3 regions of the Hoeflea prorocentri genome follow, and region 2 is predicted to be linked to each of the others. Evidence: riboswitches for the same ligand, from Rfam matches in the RefSeq annotation. Region 2 holds a riboswitch; each other region holds the start of a gene.
The links. A riboswitch is a leader RNA that binds a small molecule or an ion and turns the genes downstream of it on or off. The one in region 2 is predicted to bind cobalamin.
Positions count from the first base shown of each region.

Region 1 (5,288 bases), 3.4 Mb from region 2:
CCTTCGGACATGGTCGAAAACGAAGAAAGGCCGTCATCCGGCTTGTCGTCGCCTGGCAATACGGCCATGGCAATGCCGTTGGCCACGGCACAGCTGTGCAGGCATTCAAGCGCATAGGAAAAGTAGCTCGCGCCGCCCAATGCGCGCACGACGATCAGCCGCGCATGTTTGGCCGTCCGCTCGACATAACTGTCAACGGACATCGGATGGCGCAGCGTCATGAGGCTGGCAAGGCGCAGTGTCGGCGCCGAGGAGGTGAGACCTGCCTGCGCGGCTGCGAGGCTTGCAAGCTCCGTGTCGGCGGCGCTGAGGAAAACAATGTCGCCCGGCGACTGGCCGAGATCGACGGCCTCATCGCTGTCGGAGATCGTACCCTTTTGCGCCAGCAGCAGATGCATATCGTCTCTCAGCCGCCGGCCGCTTGCCGGATGGCCGTTTCTATAGTGGATTTGTCGATATCATGAAGGCCGATGACAACCAGCCGGCTGCCTCGCACCTCGCCCACCGACCAGGGCCGGTCGAAATAGCTATCGATACGGGTCCCGACGGCCTGGATCACAAGCCGCATCGGCTTGCCCGGCACATCGGCAAAGCCCTTCAGCCGCAGCACGTCGTGATCCGATATGATGGATTTCAGTTGTTCGATAAACCGGTCCGGATCGGCGATCGCACCGGCCTCAACAACAAAACTGTCAAACTCGTCATGATCGTGGTGGTGATCTTCACCAGCCTCATGCGCGGCATCATGCGCGCGTTCATGATGCGACTTGCGGTTTGCGATATCGGCTTCGCTCTCCATGCCAAGCCCCAGAAGGACAGCAGGCGGAACCTCACCGCCTTTGGCCGTGACCATAGCCGGGCTGCGCTTCGACCGCACCGCGACATCGCTGCGAACCGCTTCAAGACGTGTATCGTCAATCAGATCCGCCTTGTTGAGGACAATCAGGTCAGCCGCGGTCAATTGATCTTCAAACAGTTCTTCAAGCGGGCTTTCGTGATCCAGCGCATCGTCGTCCCTGCGTTGCGCATCGAGCCGCTCGTGATCCTCGGCGAACCTGCCATCGGCCACAGCCGCACTGTCCACAACAGTGATCACGCCATCGACGGTGACACGCGGTTTGATGCCCGGCCAGTTAAAGGCGGCGACCAGAGGCTGGGGCAAGGCGAGACCGGAGGTTTCAATGACGATGTGATCAGGCTTTTCGTCCCGGTCCAGGAGTTTTTCCATCGTCGGTATGAAGTCGTCCGCAACGGTGCAGCAGATGCAGCCATTGGTCAGCTCGACAATATCGTCTTCCGTACAGTTTTCAGCGCCGCATCCCTTCAGCACATCACCGTCCACGCCAAGATCGCCGAACTCGTTGACGATCAGCGCAATGCGTCTCCCGTCTGCCTTGCTGAGCAGGTGGCGGATCATTGTGGTCTTTCCGGCACCAAGGAATCCGGTAATCACAGTCGCGGGAATTTTCTGTCCCTGCATTGTTCAACCCTTCATTTTCAGCGGCAAGCCCGCCGCTACAAAAAATACGTTGCGCGCACATGATGCGACACGTTGATGCAAATGCCCGGCATGATCGCGAAAGGCGCGTGCCATGGCGTTTTCGGGAACGATACCGAGCCCCACTTCGTTGGAAACCAGAACAACCGAACCGCTGATATCCTTGAGCCGATCGATGAGCGTCTGTGTTTCAGCAGCGATATCGCGCTCAGCGAGCATCAGGTTGGTTATCCAAAGCGTCAGGCAATCAACCAGAACAGCGCGACCTGGACGCACTTGCGTGCGCAAGGACGCGACGAGCTCCAAGGGCTCCTCGACAGTCTTCCAGTCAGCACCGCGCCGATCGCGATGACGTTGGATACGGTCTTCCATTTCACCGTCGAGGGATTGAGCGGTCGCCAGATAAACCGCCTCAAGGCCGCTTGAAATCACCAGCTCTTCGGCAAAGGCGGATTTACCGGAGCGGGCACCGCCGAGAATGAACGTCACACCAGGGCCGAGCGTGGTCATGGCTGTCCACGCAAACGCTTTGCCGTCAAACCACCGGGCGGACAGTCAGATGCCAGGAGCCAGCCGGCCGCAGACGCGGCGGGCGAAGATTGCATAATCATGGTCGCGCGTCCCGCTATCGATACGGGAAACAGTGAGCGTCCGATACATTATGCGCAGTGACCACCAAAATGGCGGGTAATAGATTTTGTGCAGCCATCGCAACCTCCGTGTCCGGCCGGGGAACAGGTCCCTTTCAGGCGGGCAAAAACGCCCCTTACGAATGGCAGGTCTCCTGGCTCACGAATTGATCGGCCAATCGGCCGGTCCGGCAGTCCCTCACCTTCCCAGAGTGTTTGCGGCGCGAAGGCGGACGATTCGCAGATTTCTAGAGGCGTCCAACCCGGTTCATCGCGCCGCCACTCCAGTGGCTTACCGGAAAACCCACATGCTCCGACTATTCGGATCACCTTCATTCTCCGGCAGGGATTGCCAATCCGCTCTACAGTCGCGGGGTCGGCTGCGATTTAAGCGCCCGGTTTGGGTCCGCCCGTCGCATTCCCTTTGATCCTCCTGGCTTTATGCCATTGCGGACCATTCGCACTAGGAGTGATAGGCGCAGTTGGACAGGGGTGTCAATCAGCACTGACGTACTTCGCGCTCTAAAGCCGGTCTTTGAATGGAATGTTTAGGACCGAAAGGACATGTCCCCTCTATGCGGCAGCGGCCAGTCCTGACTTGTTGTCGACATAGCTGACGCGGTTGCGCCCGTCCTTCTTGGATTTATAGGTCAGCAGATCGGCCTGTCGCAGCGCGGTTTCGAAACACTTGCCGCCCTCATAGCGAACGACGCCGACGCTGATTGTCAGCCGGATTTCGTTTTCACCGTAGATGAACACATTGCGTTCAACCGCCTGGCGCAGGCGCTGTGCGACATTCCATGTCTCCTGGACGGTTCCGCGTTGCAAGGCCACGGCAAATTCTTCACCGCCCAGCCGCGCGACAACGTCGTCGGCCCGCAGATTGATGCGGAACAGATCGGCCACCTGAACCAGGATGGCATCACCGGCATCATGTCCGAATTGATCGTTGACCTGCTTGAAATGATCAAGGTCGATTACCAGCAGCGCCCTGCTGTCAGCCCGTTTTGAATGTCCTTTTCTCCTTCCTTGATCCTTCGACATTTTTTGGGATTCGACAAAAGCGCGTCGGTTCAAAAGGCCTGTCAGCGCATCCGTTCTTGAAAGCATGCGAAAATGTTCAGCCAGCATATCCGCACGTGTCTGAAGCGTGACGACATAAAGAACAAAGGGAACAGCAACAACCAGCGTGATCTTAAGGCAAAGTATGATGTCGGCCAGCAAATCCGGACCGGTGAGCGGCGGCATGAAATGGGCGTTGACGCCCTGCGCCAGAATGACGATTCCGACCAGAAGCAACAGCGAGCGGGCAACGACCGCGCGCAGTCTGCTTTTTACGACACCAAATAAAGTCAAACCCGGGTTAGTCACCCTGATCTCCACAAAAGCGATACACCATCTCGTCCGGCTTTGTCGCCCGGACCTGCCTTTGGGATGATCACAACAGATCTGCACCTGCAGCAAAGCGAGTGCCAGCCCAAAGGCAATGCAACAATCATTCACCTGCTTCACCGGTCAGTCCGGGTCAGCTGTTTCCACACCTTAGATAGGTATGGACGCGAGCCGATTTTCATTTCGGTCGCGCAAACTACCTACACAATAGCGTGAAAAGACAAACACCGGTTTATGAAAGAGAGTTAGCGGATTGTTAAGAAAGCTCTTTAAAGCCGGGCAAGTGTGGTCCGATCAGACTGTCCAGACGCGTTGCGATTGCATCAAGCGCCTCGTCCACATGCGCCCGGTAATCCAGTCCGTCAGCAGCAATACCGAAGCCTGAAAGAAACCGGCGGCGAAATGCATCCGCGCCAAAGAGACCGTGAAGATATGTTCCGCCGACCCGTCCATCGCCCGATATGGCGCCGTCCGGACGCCCATCGATAAAACAGAAGGGACGGTTGCAATCAGGCCCTTCGGTCCGGCCAAGATGAATTTCGTACCCCGACATCGCGGCGTCGAAGATCGCGCTATGCGCCTTGACATTGCGAACCGTTTTCTCAGGTTCCAGCACAGTTTCAATATCAAGAAGGCCGAGGCCATCGGCTTCGCCATCAGGACCTTCGATGCCTTCCGGATCAAAGACCTTACGGCCGAGCATCTGCAATCCACCGCAAATACCGACGACATGGCCGCCACGGCGAATATGGTCTTTAAGCTGCATATCCCAGCCGTTGCGACGAAAGGCAGCAAGATCGGAAATGGTGGATTTCGATCCCGGAATGACGACAAGCCCGGCATCCTCTGGCAGGTCGTCGCCGCCGCGCACCATAACCACATCCACATCGGCTTCGGCTTGTAGCGGATCGAGATCGTCAAAATTGGCGATACGGTCAAGCACGGGAACAGCGACTTTCAGAGCTGTCCCCTTGCCCCGCGCCATGCGTTCCAGCACCACGGAATCCTCGGCCGGAAGACGCCCGGCTTCTTCCAGCCACGGAATGACTCCGAAACAGGGCCATCCGGTAAACTCGCCGATGCGTGCGATGCCGTCTTCAAAAAGCGAAACGTCACCGCGAAACTTGTTGATGAGGTAACCGCGGATCATGTTCCGGTCCTCGTCTGCGAGGATCCGGTGGGTGCCCACCAGTGAAGCTATGACCCCGCCCCTGTCGATATCGCCCACAAGGACGACCGGCACATTGGCCGCCGTCGCAAAACCCATATTGGCGATATCATTGGCGCGCAGGTTGATTTCCGCAGGAGAGCCCGCACCCTCGACGATGACGAGGTCGGCATCGCGCCGGACGGCATCCCAGCTTTGCATGACGGCTTCGAGAAGGCCGCGCTTCAGTTGCTGATAATCGCGGCCCCGCGCCTGGCCCCGGACCTTGCCATGAACCACCACTTGCGAACCGCATTCCGACTGTGGCTTGAGCAAAACCGGGTTCATATGCACGGAAGGCTCGACCCGGCAGGCAAGCGCCTGCAGCCACTGTGCGCGGCCGATTTCTCCGCCATCGTCGGCAACGGCGGCATTGTTTGACATGTTTTGCGGCTTGAAGGGCCGAACCTTCAGGCCCCGGTTGGCAGCGAGGCGGCACAGGCCGGCGACAAGCACTGTCTTGCCGACATCCGATCCGGTTCCCTGAAGCATAAGTGCCCGTGTCATGGCCGGTCTGAGTATCACCGATGCCGGCGACTGCCTAGCGCCAATTTCAAACCCG
Region 1 covers NZ_JAPJZI010000001.1:1,017,285-1,022,572, reverse strand. Annotated here, with positions in the region: gene cobN (cobaltochelatase subunit CobN) at 1-398, opposite strand, end outside; gene cobW (cobalamin biosynthesis protein CobW) at 407-1,480, opposite strand; gene cobU (bifunctional adenosylcobinamide kinase/adenosylcobinamide-phosphate guanylyltransferase) at 1,484-2,008, opposite strand; cobalamin riboswitch at 2,256-2,601, opposite strand; gene OQ273_RS04670 (GGDEF domain-containing protein) at 2,701-3,498, opposite strand; gene OQ273_RS04665 (cobyric acid synthase) at 3,776-5,233, opposite strand.
Region 1: linked by a shared signal. The riboswitch ahead of cobU (bifunctional adenosylcobinamide kinase/adenosylcobinamide-phosphate guanylyltransferase) and the one ahead of OQ273_RS20605 (hypothetical protein) in region 2 are both predicted to bind cobalamin.

Region 2 (5,288 bases):
GCGTTTCTGGCGTCAAAGGATGCAGGCTATGTGACCGGGCAGACCGTCTACGCCGATGGCGGGCGCCTGCCGCTCAACTATACAGTGCCGCCGAACGACAACTGACTGCCGACCCCTGTCATGCTCCTGACAGAATGTTGTCAGGAGGCCTGTGTCATAAGATCTTCGTAGACATGATTACGGAGATGACAATGTCCTCTAATACACCTGAACATGCCGCTGTCTGGTTTGAAATCCCGGTCAGCGACCTGAAGGCCGGGATGGCGTTTTACAACGCGGTTCTTCAGACCGAACTGGTCGAGACCGATATGGGGCCTCAGACCATCGGTATCTTCCCGAACAAGGAGCCCGCCACTGGCGTGGCCGGCCACATATATGCCGGAAACCCGGGTGTTGCGGGCAAGGGAAGCACTGTTCACCTTGCCGTGCAGGAGAAGCTTGAATCAGCCATGGACCGTGTTGTCGAGAACGGTGGAAAGGTTGTTTCGGATATCGTGACCATCGATTCCGGACGCTTTGTCTATTGTCTCGATCCGGATGGAAACAGCATCGGGCTGTTCAACTGACCGGGCCTGGCGATAAGGTTGAGCCGTGTGTTCGGGCCATGAGCGGCCCGGGCGCACTCCTGACAGTGCGGGGGCCATGACATGCGTCGTGCAGACCGATTGTTCCAGATTGTTCAGTATCTGCGGGGTGGCCGTCTGGTTACCGCCGCCTCTCTTGCTGAGCGATTGGAGGTTTCCGAGCGTACCATCTACCGCGATATCGCCGACCTGCAATCAACGGGGGTCCCGATTGATGGGGAGGCTGGCGTTGGTTACATCATGCGCGAGGGTTTTGATCTGCCGCCGCTGATGTTTTCGCGCGACGAAATTGTCGCTCTTGTCACCGGCGCGCGCATGGCGCGGGCTTGGGGTGGCGCCGCGGTGGCGCGGGCTGCCGAAGAGGCGCTGGTCAAGATCGAGGCCGTCCTGCCCGATGGCGAGCGCAACCGGATTCAACAGACGGAAATTCACGCCCCGGATTTCATGATGCCGGATGAGGATCGCCACCGCTTCGACTTGCTTGAAAGGGCCGCCGACCGCAGGCAAGTGCTGGATGTGGAGTACCGGGATGCCGAGGGCGCAGCTACGGCACGGCGTATCCGTCCGCTCGGCCTTTGGTTCTGGGGCAAGGTGTGGACACTTGCGGCCTGGTGTGAGCTCAGATCCGATTTCAGGACATTCCGGCTCGATCGGATGGACAAGATCCGCGAAACCGGTGAAATCTTCCGGCCGGAACGCGGCCGGACGCTGGCCGACTACTACCGCAGGGTGGAACGGGATCAGGAGCCGAAAGGCCCGGACCGTTATCCATAAGGTCTGCCGGGCCCCTGTTGTCGCACGCTTGCATCGGCCCCATGCAAGGCGTATTGCCGTTGGACCTGATTGACGCGCAATCCGGAAGGCAGGTGTTGTGGGCGCCGATGTATATACCCTTGATCTGCCGCTTACGTTTATCGCAGCGGTCGGGTTGATCGTTATGGCCGGCTCGATTGTCCAGTCGGGCCTGGGAATGGGATTTGGTCTGACCGTCGCCCCGCTTTTGGCATTGCTCAATCCCGAGCTGGTGCCTGCACCGACTCTTTTTCTTGGTATGTTGACGGCAGCCTGGGGCGCCCTGGCTGAGCGGGCGCATATTCGCTGGAACGAGGTTGCGGTGGCGACGGGAGGGCGGCTTATCGGCGCGGTGTTGGGTCTCGTCCTGTTGTTGATCGTCTCGACTGCATCCGGTTTCAGTCTGCTGTTTGGCGCAATGGTTCTTGTCGCGGTGGGGCTGTCGGCCGCCGGGCGATCCCTGCCTTTCAACTGGGGCTCGCTGGGATCGATGGGTTTCATATCCGGAGCGATGGGAACGATCACGTCTGTTGGCGCGCCGCCGCTGGCCCTTGTCTATCAGGGACGCGAGCCCGATGCGGCACGCGCCACCCTTGCGGCCTTCTTTGCCATCGGCTGCGGCATTTCACTTGCGGGCCTTTACTGGGCCGGTTGGGCAGGATGGCGCGATGCCGCGCTGGCGCTGGCCATGTTGCCGCCCATGTTCGCAGGCCTTTGGGTCGCCCGTTTCTTCAGACTGCGGTTCTTGCGCTGGTATCGACCATGGTTGCTCGGCGTTGCCGGGATGGCCGGAATTCTGCTGGTTCTGCGGGGGCTGACGTGACCCCGGTACTTTCCGTTCTGCAGTTTGCCGCGCGCCACGGGCGCTGGCTCCTTGTCCTTGGGTTGGTCGCCGGTGTCGCGTTGCCAGGCATTGCCGCCTTCATGGAAAAGCAGCTTCCGATAGCCGTGGCGCTGCTGTTGTTCTTCTCCGCTTTGCGTGTCGGGCCCCGGCAGGCTTTTGGCGCGACACGGGATATCGGCCAGTCTCTCTACTTTGTTCTGGCCCTGCAACTGGCCTTGCCGATCATTTTTGTTCTAGTGCTGATTGCAACGGACTGGCGGAGCCCGCTGGCTTTCGGATTGGCGCTGATGCTCGCGGCTTCGCCGATTTCCGGAAGTCCGAGCCTGGCTATCCTGCTTGGCAAGGACAGCGCGCCTTCGTTACGGCTGTTGATCGCAGGTACGGCGCTGCTTCCCCTGACCACGATCCCGGTTTTCTGGATGATGCCGGACCTGGTTGCCGGCAAAAGCGTTTTGGGTGCGGCTCTGCGGTTGCTTCTCATCATCGGCATTGCAACGGCCATTGCCTTTGTCATTCGAGGGTTCTTTTTGAAAAATCCCGGTCCGGCGGGTCTTGGCGCCATCGATGGATTGGCAGCGCTCACCATGGCTATCATGGTTGTCGGGCTGATGGCCGCCGTTCGTCCGGCCCTGGAGAACAACCCCGGCGGACTGGCGTTTAACCTCTTTATTGCCTTTGTTGCCAATTTCGGACTGCAGGCAAGCGTCTATCTCATTTTGAAGCGACCCTTGCCGGATCAAAGCGCTGGAATCGCGGTGTGTGCCGGTAATCGCAACATTGCGCTGTTCCTGGCAGCCTTGCCGGCTGGCGTCATGGAGCCGTTGCTGCTGTTTATCGGCTGCTATCAGGTTCCGATGTATCTGACACCCATCCTGCTCAGGCGCTTTTACCGCTGAACCACAGCTTGCGACGAAAAGCGTCGCTGTAGCGGCTGTCTGTTGAACAGATTCGCGGTAAGCTGCTTGGGTAAAGGTTCTTTGCCGCGATTCGCGCTGATAAGCGCAAGTTTGGCAAAGCCAAGAGGGAAGCCGGTGCAAATCCGGCGCTGCCCCCGCAACTGTAAGCGGCGAGCCTCTCCCAAAAGCCACTGGCCTTGACAGCCGGGAAGGCAGGAGACGGTGATGACCCGCAAGCCAGGAGACCTGCCTTTACGTGAACTGCAAGCCGGGCGGGGTGCCCCGGAAGAGCGGCGAGCCCGGTCCTGGCCGGCACCTGCGCTTTCTTATGCCCCGTCTCTGCCTTTTGAGGAGAGACATGTGAACCACATCAAACAAACAGACGATCTTCACAGATGTCCTTCACCCGGCCGAATGGGAGGGTGAGCGATGTTTCCCGTACAAGATAGTGACATTGGCCGTATCGTCCGCAGGATTGGCCGGCCTGACGGAACCAACATCGTCGCGTTGCGCAAGGACCGGTCGTATCGGCCGCTTTCTGCCGAGGAAGCGCTGATCCAGTGGATGCTCGACCTTCCAACGGGCGCAGCGATCGACAAAGCGGCGCGATATGCGCTGCGCGTCGTGGATGCGGGCCCTGCCATGTCACCCGATGTTCAGCTGTTTTGCGATTATCTGAGGCAGGCCATCGAGGCATCGCAAATACCGGTTTCACCGAACCGGCGCAGGCGCAGGCGGCAACCCTGATATAAAACCGGGCTTATTGCTCGGAGAGTTTCATGTCCGGGCTGTAGGTTTTTCCGGAGACATGCTTGATGACGGCCTGGGCGCATTGCATGCGCCCGGATTCATTGTTGAAACCGTAGGCTGGATCACCATGGAGCTCCCATCCCTGTGACAAAGCTTCGCTGACCTTATGGCAGAAACTGGCATCGTCTGGCCCGGTCAGCAATCTGTAGAGTTTCATCGTGCAGCTCCAATTCGTGTCAGGTTACCGGATGCCGGCTTTTGCCAAAAGCGCCTCGGCCTGTTCCAGATGCAGGCGCTCTACCATGCGCCCGTCGATCTTTATCACCCCTTTGCCGGCGTTTTCGGGCAGGGAAAACGCTTCCACGATCGCTTTTGCCTGCGCAAGTGCGTCCTTGCCAGCTCCGAATGCCTCATTGGCACCGCCGATCTGGCTTGGATGGATAAGGGTTTTTCCGTCGAAGCCCATCAGGTGGCCTTCGGCGCATTCGGCAAGAAAACCGGCCTCGTCGTGAAAATCATTATAAACGCCGTCGAGCACATCGACGCCGGCGGCTTTGGCGGCAAGCACCACCTGCATAAGCCAGGGTGTCATAAATTGTCTTCCGTCCGGAAGGGGGATGTCCGTTTCCTTGGACAGATCATTGGATCCGATCACCAGACAATCGAGGCGGCCGCCGGGCCGATGCGCGGTGTCGGCTGTGGTGAGAACGTTTGCGATACCGCGCGGTGTTTCGATCATTGCCCAGAGCCCGATGGCCGGTTCAGCCCCAACGTCCCGCAGCGCCGCCTCGGCCTGGTCAATGTCGGCTGCACCGTTGACCTTTGGCAGCAGGATGGCGTCGGGGCGCAGACGCGCAGCCTCGACAATGTCGTCATGACCCCATTTGCTTGAAAGGGCGTTGATCCGGATGATCCATTCCTTGCCTGGCGGCCCGGTCCTTGAAAGACGGTCCTCGAGCGCATTGCGCGCTGCCGGTTTTTCATCAGGTGCGATGGAATCTTCAAGATCGACGATAATTGTATCGCAATCGAGCCCGGTAGCCTTTTCCATGGCCCGTTCATTGTTGGCGGGTATGTAAAGGACCGAGCGGCGGGTCTGTTTTTGGCGGTGATGTATGCCTGTTTTTTTCATGGCGTCTTAATGCCTTTCGCCGGGCCGCATCGCAAGGCTGTGTTGTGAGCTCCGACGGTTTTGGAGCTGCATCCTTTACGAATTGTAAGGCGGCGGCGGTTGAAACTGTACCGTTCAATGACCAATTGAATGGAAGCAGACCCGATCTCCAGCGGGTTTACACGGCTGCCGGCTGTTTTGCGGTTCGCCGAATTTGAGAAAGCGGGAGGTAATACGATGGCAAATCTTCGCGCAATCATTGTTGCAGTTGTCGGGCTCGGCATTGCCGCCCTGATCATCGTCGTCATGGC
Region 2 covers NZ_JAPJZI010000001.1:4,372,331-4,377,618, forward strand. Annotated here, with positions in the region: gene OQ273_RS20580 (SDR family NAD(P)-dependent oxidoreductase) at 1-105, shown strand, start outside; gene OQ273_RS20585 (VOC family protein) at 192-566, shown strand; gene OQ273_RS20590 (helix-turn-helix transcriptional regulator) at 648-1,358, shown strand; gene OQ273_RS20595 (sulfite exporter TauE/SafE family protein) at 1,456-2,199, shown strand; gene OQ273_RS20600 (hypothetical protein) at 2,196-3,116, shown strand; cobalamin riboswitch at 3,174-3,384, shown strand; gene OQ273_RS20605 (hypothetical protein) at 3,546-3,863, shown strand; gene OQ273_RS20610 (DUF1737 domain-containing protein) at 3,877-4,083, opposite strand; gene OQ273_RS20615 (HpcH/HpaI aldolase/citrate lyase family protein) at 4,108-4,998, opposite strand; gene OQ273_RS20620 (hypothetical protein) at 5,215-5,288, shown strand, end outside.

Region 3 (5,288 bases), 3.4 Mb from region 2:
CACGCAGAACATCAGTGCCCGGGCTGAATACCTCTACATGAATTTCAACGATACGTTCCAGGATGTCGGTGCGCCGGCCGGTATTACTACCGACATTCACAATGTCCGTGCCGGTGTTGCCTATCACTTCTGATCGACCTTAGCCGGGGTGGGGGACCTGCCGCTGCCATTTTGGCAGCGGCTTTTTTGTGGTGACAAAGCACCGTCTGTTTTTTTAGCGCAAGCCGAGAAGACGTTTGAGCGTTTTGCGCGGATGGCGAAAGACTGACGGTTGCGGCGGCCGGTAAGCTTGGGGAACGACGGGCTCGGGAAGAGTTCGCTCCATCGCGGCGCGCTGCAGATGATCAGGCAGGGTCAAGGTCGTCAGCCTGTCGTTCTGTGTCGTGATGATATCGTCTCCGGTCAGGCCGAATGAATCCTGCGGCTGCCGGTCGACCTTCCGCCAGTCAAAGTCGACGCGGCGGATGTTTTGCCCGGGCCGGCCGTGGCTGAGATGATAGGTGTTGCCGATCTTTTGGACGGGTGCGGTGTGTTCAAACGCCGCTGTACAGAATATGGCATCCTTGTGCGTGTTGCTGAAGGTCAAATCCTCGCGGAAACCGCCAATCTCGTGAAAGAGCGATCTGGAGCAAAAGATGAAATCTCCTGACGCCATGCAATAGGGCTCGATATCGCTGGCATGGTTGTCGGACAGGGATGGGTCGTTAAGCGAAGATGCATCCTCGATGTCGATCCAGCCGGCCCTGTACAACATGCGCGTTTCGAAGTTGCCCTTTTGCAGGAACTCCAGGACATCGTCGCCGAAGTAATTGTCGGGATTTGTCAGCAGCAGCCATGATCCTCTGGCTCTGGCGGCTCCGGCATTCTTGGCGTGATATTCAAACAGCTTGATGTGCCGGTTTTCGCTGATCAGCCGGTGGATGGATGCGTCGACAACAATGCAGCGCGCCTTGTCGATGGTGGACAGCAGCTTTTCTGACAATAACGGCCTTCCGGGAAGCGGGTTCCACTCGACGAATACCAGCTCCGCCTCAACGCCCCGGGCCTCCAGCGCTTTAAGATTGTAGAGGCTGGTCGAAAACAGCCGATCCTCGAAATCGCCGCCGTAATTGTCGTTGCGGCCCACAATGACGATCGAAATCATGCATCCACCCTGCGCATATAGGCTTCATAGGCTCTAAGGGCCCGTTGCGGCCAGTAGGCACTGATGTCGTAACTTCCGGAATTGATCGCTTGCACCATCTTCGCGTTGTTTTCGTAGCCGACAAACTCGTTGACCAGATTGCCGGTCAGGTCCTGCACGTTTCTGTCCTGGCGAACCGAGGCCTGCGCATAGGCGACTTTGTAGCCGAGGTGAAGCAGATGATAGGCGGCCCAGATATCGTCCATCCTGCCGGCAAAAGGCACCATGAAGTAGCGCCGAAGTGCTTCGGAGGTCAGGAAAGTATTTTGTGAATTGAAGGGGCTGACCGTGTCGGATGTGAAAGGAAAGCTGCCCGTATCGAAAGTTACATCCGGAGCGTGTTCCATGCGGCAGACCGCATCGATATCCGGGTCGCCATCCCAGAAATCGGCCTGAATATCGACATGGACCTGTCGGTCTTCGAAATTTGAATAGTCTCGGGTTCTAAGCAGTTGAAGGGGAAAGCCGCGATGCCAAAGGTGCCTGTGTTCCGTCGCGCCGACCGGGTCAAAACAATCGCCATCGACGATAAATGACTTCATTGTCGCCGTCGTGCCGACAAGCAGTTCGCTGCCCCAGTTCTCATAGGGTATGTTGTCATCATCGACCGTCGCAATGATATCGGCGCCTTCATCCAGCGCCAGCACAAAGCCGAGATTTCGGCGCTGGATGCAGTTCCAGCCAATCAGCTCCGAAAGCTCCGGTGCGAGTTTTTCCTGATCCGAAGGTGACAGGTATCGCCCGTTGTCCAGCCGGTAGTCGGTCGGCGTTTTCCGGTCGCCCACCACGATCAACGTCCAGTCCTTCATGGCATCAAAGCGCCGGATCGCCTCGGTTGGTGCGTTGATGGTGGTTGAAACGATATATTTTTTGTGTCCTTGCATGCACAGACGCTTAGACAAGGAGGCGACCGGGAACAAGCGCAAATAACCTCAAAGCCAAGCGCGTTTCTCTTTGCGCATTGTCCCGTCGCGATGTTGACAGCTATCACCAACACGATAAGACTGCCGCCCAGATGGTTCCGGCGAATCCTTACGGCTAGCTGGATGAAAAGGGAACACGGTGCGGTGTAACCATCAGGTGCCAATTCCGTGACTGCCCCCGCAACTGTAAGCGGAGAGCCTATCAGCGAAAACCACTGGGTATGGTGTGTAGTCTCCATCCTGGGAAGGTGCTGACAGGCATAGACCCGCGAGTCAGGAGACCTGCCATCGCTCAACTTAAACTCGGGCGGGGTGCCCCCGGGGAGGTCGTAGTGATGACATCGAAAATTTCGCTGACATTTGCCGGGCGTAACAAATCCGGCCTTCATCTCTCCCTTCGGTACCCGCCGCTTCCTCGGGGGATGATGATCTGTGCAAAACAAGAAATTGGCGAGCTTGTCGGTCTGTACCCGTTGCCGGCAGGCAGCGTTCTCCGGCCCGGATAACCAGCGGCCGGGTTATCGCCTGGCCAAGACACTCCATTCACAATTTTCCGGCAGCGCCGCCGCCGGGCTCGGCATGTCGTTTCGTGGCGTGCGTTGCATGAGCCAGTGCAAGCGTCCTTGCGTTGTCGCGCTGTCGGGGCCATCCAAATACACGCTCGTATTCGGCGATCTTCACCCGCAAACCGATGCCGAGGCGATCCTCGAACTGGCCGAAAAGTATGCCACGACAACCAATGGTTTCGTCGAGCGCGCCGATCGTCCAGAAGCCTTGCGCGCCGGCATTCTTGGCCGCATTCCGCCCCTCAACCTTGATGGCGACCCAATCGACCCTGATTTCACCATTCTTCCTGCAATCGACAAGGACATACTTTGATGCTTATTGCGAAAAACCAATTGAACCGGGATCAGCAAACCTTTGACAGATGCCGCAACGCCCTGTCGGCTGCAGGCCTTGCAGCTGCGTTTGCCCTGGCAGGTGTGATTGCTTCCGCGGCGGCTGAAAACGTGACTGTCGGCCAGACGTTCCTTGCATCAGGTCTTGATCCTGCCGATGGTTCAACCGGCTGGGCGCTCGTATCCCATGGTATTGCCGAACAGCTTTTCTCCGTATCGCGCGATGGAGAGGTCATTCCTAATCTCGCCGCGTCCGCGACAAAAAATGCGGATGGCTCCTGGATGATTGAACTGTCGCCCGAACGCTTTTTCTCCGATGGAACGCCCGTTACAGCCAAGCTGGTCGCGGCCGCTCTCAACCGCACCGGTGAGGCCAACGCGTCGGCACGCGCGACAGCGGGCCGGTTGATTTTCGAAGCGGTGGACAACGATACGCTGAACGTGACAACCGAGCAGCCAACGGCGATCCTTCCATCCATTCTCGCCGAGTGGGCCTTCCCGGTTTACATGGAGACCAGCGGCGATCCCATCTTTACCGGTCCATTTGCCGTGGAAAGCTTCGAAACCGGCTCCGCGATCGAGATGGTGCCGAATAGGCACTATGAAGGACACGGGCAGCGGCCGGATGTTACGATCCGGCGGATCGCTGATGGTCAGTCTATGGCGCTTGCATTTGCATCCGGCGAGTTGGACCTTGCCTTCAATCTGCCTGTTGAAACCATCTCGATGTTTGATGGCAGCAAAGACCGGTCGGTAAGATCTTTCCCGGTCGCTTACCAGTACATGATGTGGATGAACACGCGCACGCCGACACTGGGAGACGTTCGGGTCCGCCGGGCGATCGACGCTGCTATTAACAGGAACCATCTGGTAACCGCCGCGCGAGCGGGCACACCGGCGACAGGCGCTTTCGCCGCTGGCTACCCGTTTGCTGCCGAGGGGACACTTGCCTACGATCCCGACCTATCGGCACGCCTGCTTGATGAGGCCGGCTGGATTATGGGTGATGATGGCTTGCGCTCCAAGGATGGCAAAAATCTGGACCTCGTTTTGTGGGCCTATCCGCAGCGCCCCGATCTCGTGACCTTCCAACCGGTAATCCGTGCGGCTCTCGCGGATCTGGGCATTGCAGTGACAACGCAGGTGACCGAATCCCCGAGCAATGTCGCGGACAGCGGCGAGTTCGACCTGTTCCTTTGGGCGCAGCATACCGCTCCTTCGGGTGATCCTGGCCTGTTTCTTTCTCTCTTCTTCGAAACAGATGCCGCACGCAATTACACGGGCTGGTCCAGTGCGACCTATGACGATGTTGTTGACGCGCTGCGCAAGGCAGAGGATTCCAATGAGCGGATTGCGTTGGCAAAAAAGGCGCAGGAACTGATTGCGGATGGTGCCCCGGTCTCGTTCCTCGTTACGCCGCAATGGCATGTCGGCCTGTCCGGCCGGTTGGCGGATTATCAGCCTTGGGGGTCGGACTACTACGTCATCCGTCCGGATCTTTTTGTGTCGCAACCATAGACAGGGAGCCTGAGCGATGAGCTGGCTTGCGGCAATGCGGATGGCATTCATGGCCCTTGTGTCATGGCTGGCTGCGGTTGCCGTGAGCTTTGTGTTGATTCGCCTCATTCCCGGCGATCCGGTCGATATTTTTGCAAATCGCATGAATGTTCACGCCGGCGACGAGCTGGTCGCCGCCTACCGTCAGGCCTGGGGGCTTGATCACAGTCTGATCGAGCAGTTTTTCATCTGGCTGAAGGGTTTCGTCACCCTCGATTGGGGTGTTTCATTTGTCACCGGCGGCAGCGTTTCGAATGAACTTGCTCCGCGCCTGGCATGGTCGGCGGCGATTGGTTTCGGCGGCATGATTGCTGCGATTTGTTTCGGCACATTTCTTGGTTTTCGTGCCGCGCTCCACCCTGGAGGCATGGCTGATAGTCTTTCGCGGAGCATGGCCGTGGCCGGTCAGGCGCTTCCTGCCTTTGCTGTGGGGCTCCTGGCGCTTTGGCTGTTTGCCGCCGAACTTCGATGGCTTCTTCCATTCTCGGGCAGCACGGTTGAACGGCTCGTTCTGCCGGTTGCGCTGGTCGCATTTTTCTCTATCGGCAGTGTTTCCCGCCTGGTACGCACCGGGTTTGCCGAAACGGCGGCAGCGCCGTTTATGCGGACCGCCCTTGCAAAAGGCCTTTCGCGCAAGACCGCGCTGTGGCGCCATGGCGGCCGTCAGGCCGCGATCGTGCTTGTGGCCGGCATCGCGCCCGATCTTGCATGGATTGTGGGTGGTAC
Region 3 covers NZ_JAPJZI010000001.1:942,469-947,756, forward strand. Annotated here, with positions in the region: gene OQ273_RS04320 (outer membrane protein) at 1-133, shown strand, start outside; gene OQ273_RS04325 (hypothetical protein) at 215-1,144, opposite strand; gene OQ273_RS04330 (hypothetical protein) at 1,141-2,067, opposite strand; cobalamin riboswitch at 2,183-2,410, shown strand; gene OQ273_RS04335 (DUF1636 domain-containing protein) at 2,539-2,985, shown strand; gene OQ273_RS04340 (ABC transporter substrate-binding protein) at 2,985-4,523, shown strand; gene OQ273_RS04345 (ABC transporter permease) at 4,540-5,288, shown strand, end outside.
Region 3: linked by a shared signal. The riboswitch ahead of OQ273_RS04335 (DUF1636 domain-containing protein) and the one ahead of OQ273_RS20605 (hypothetical protein) in region 2 are both predicted to bind cobalamin.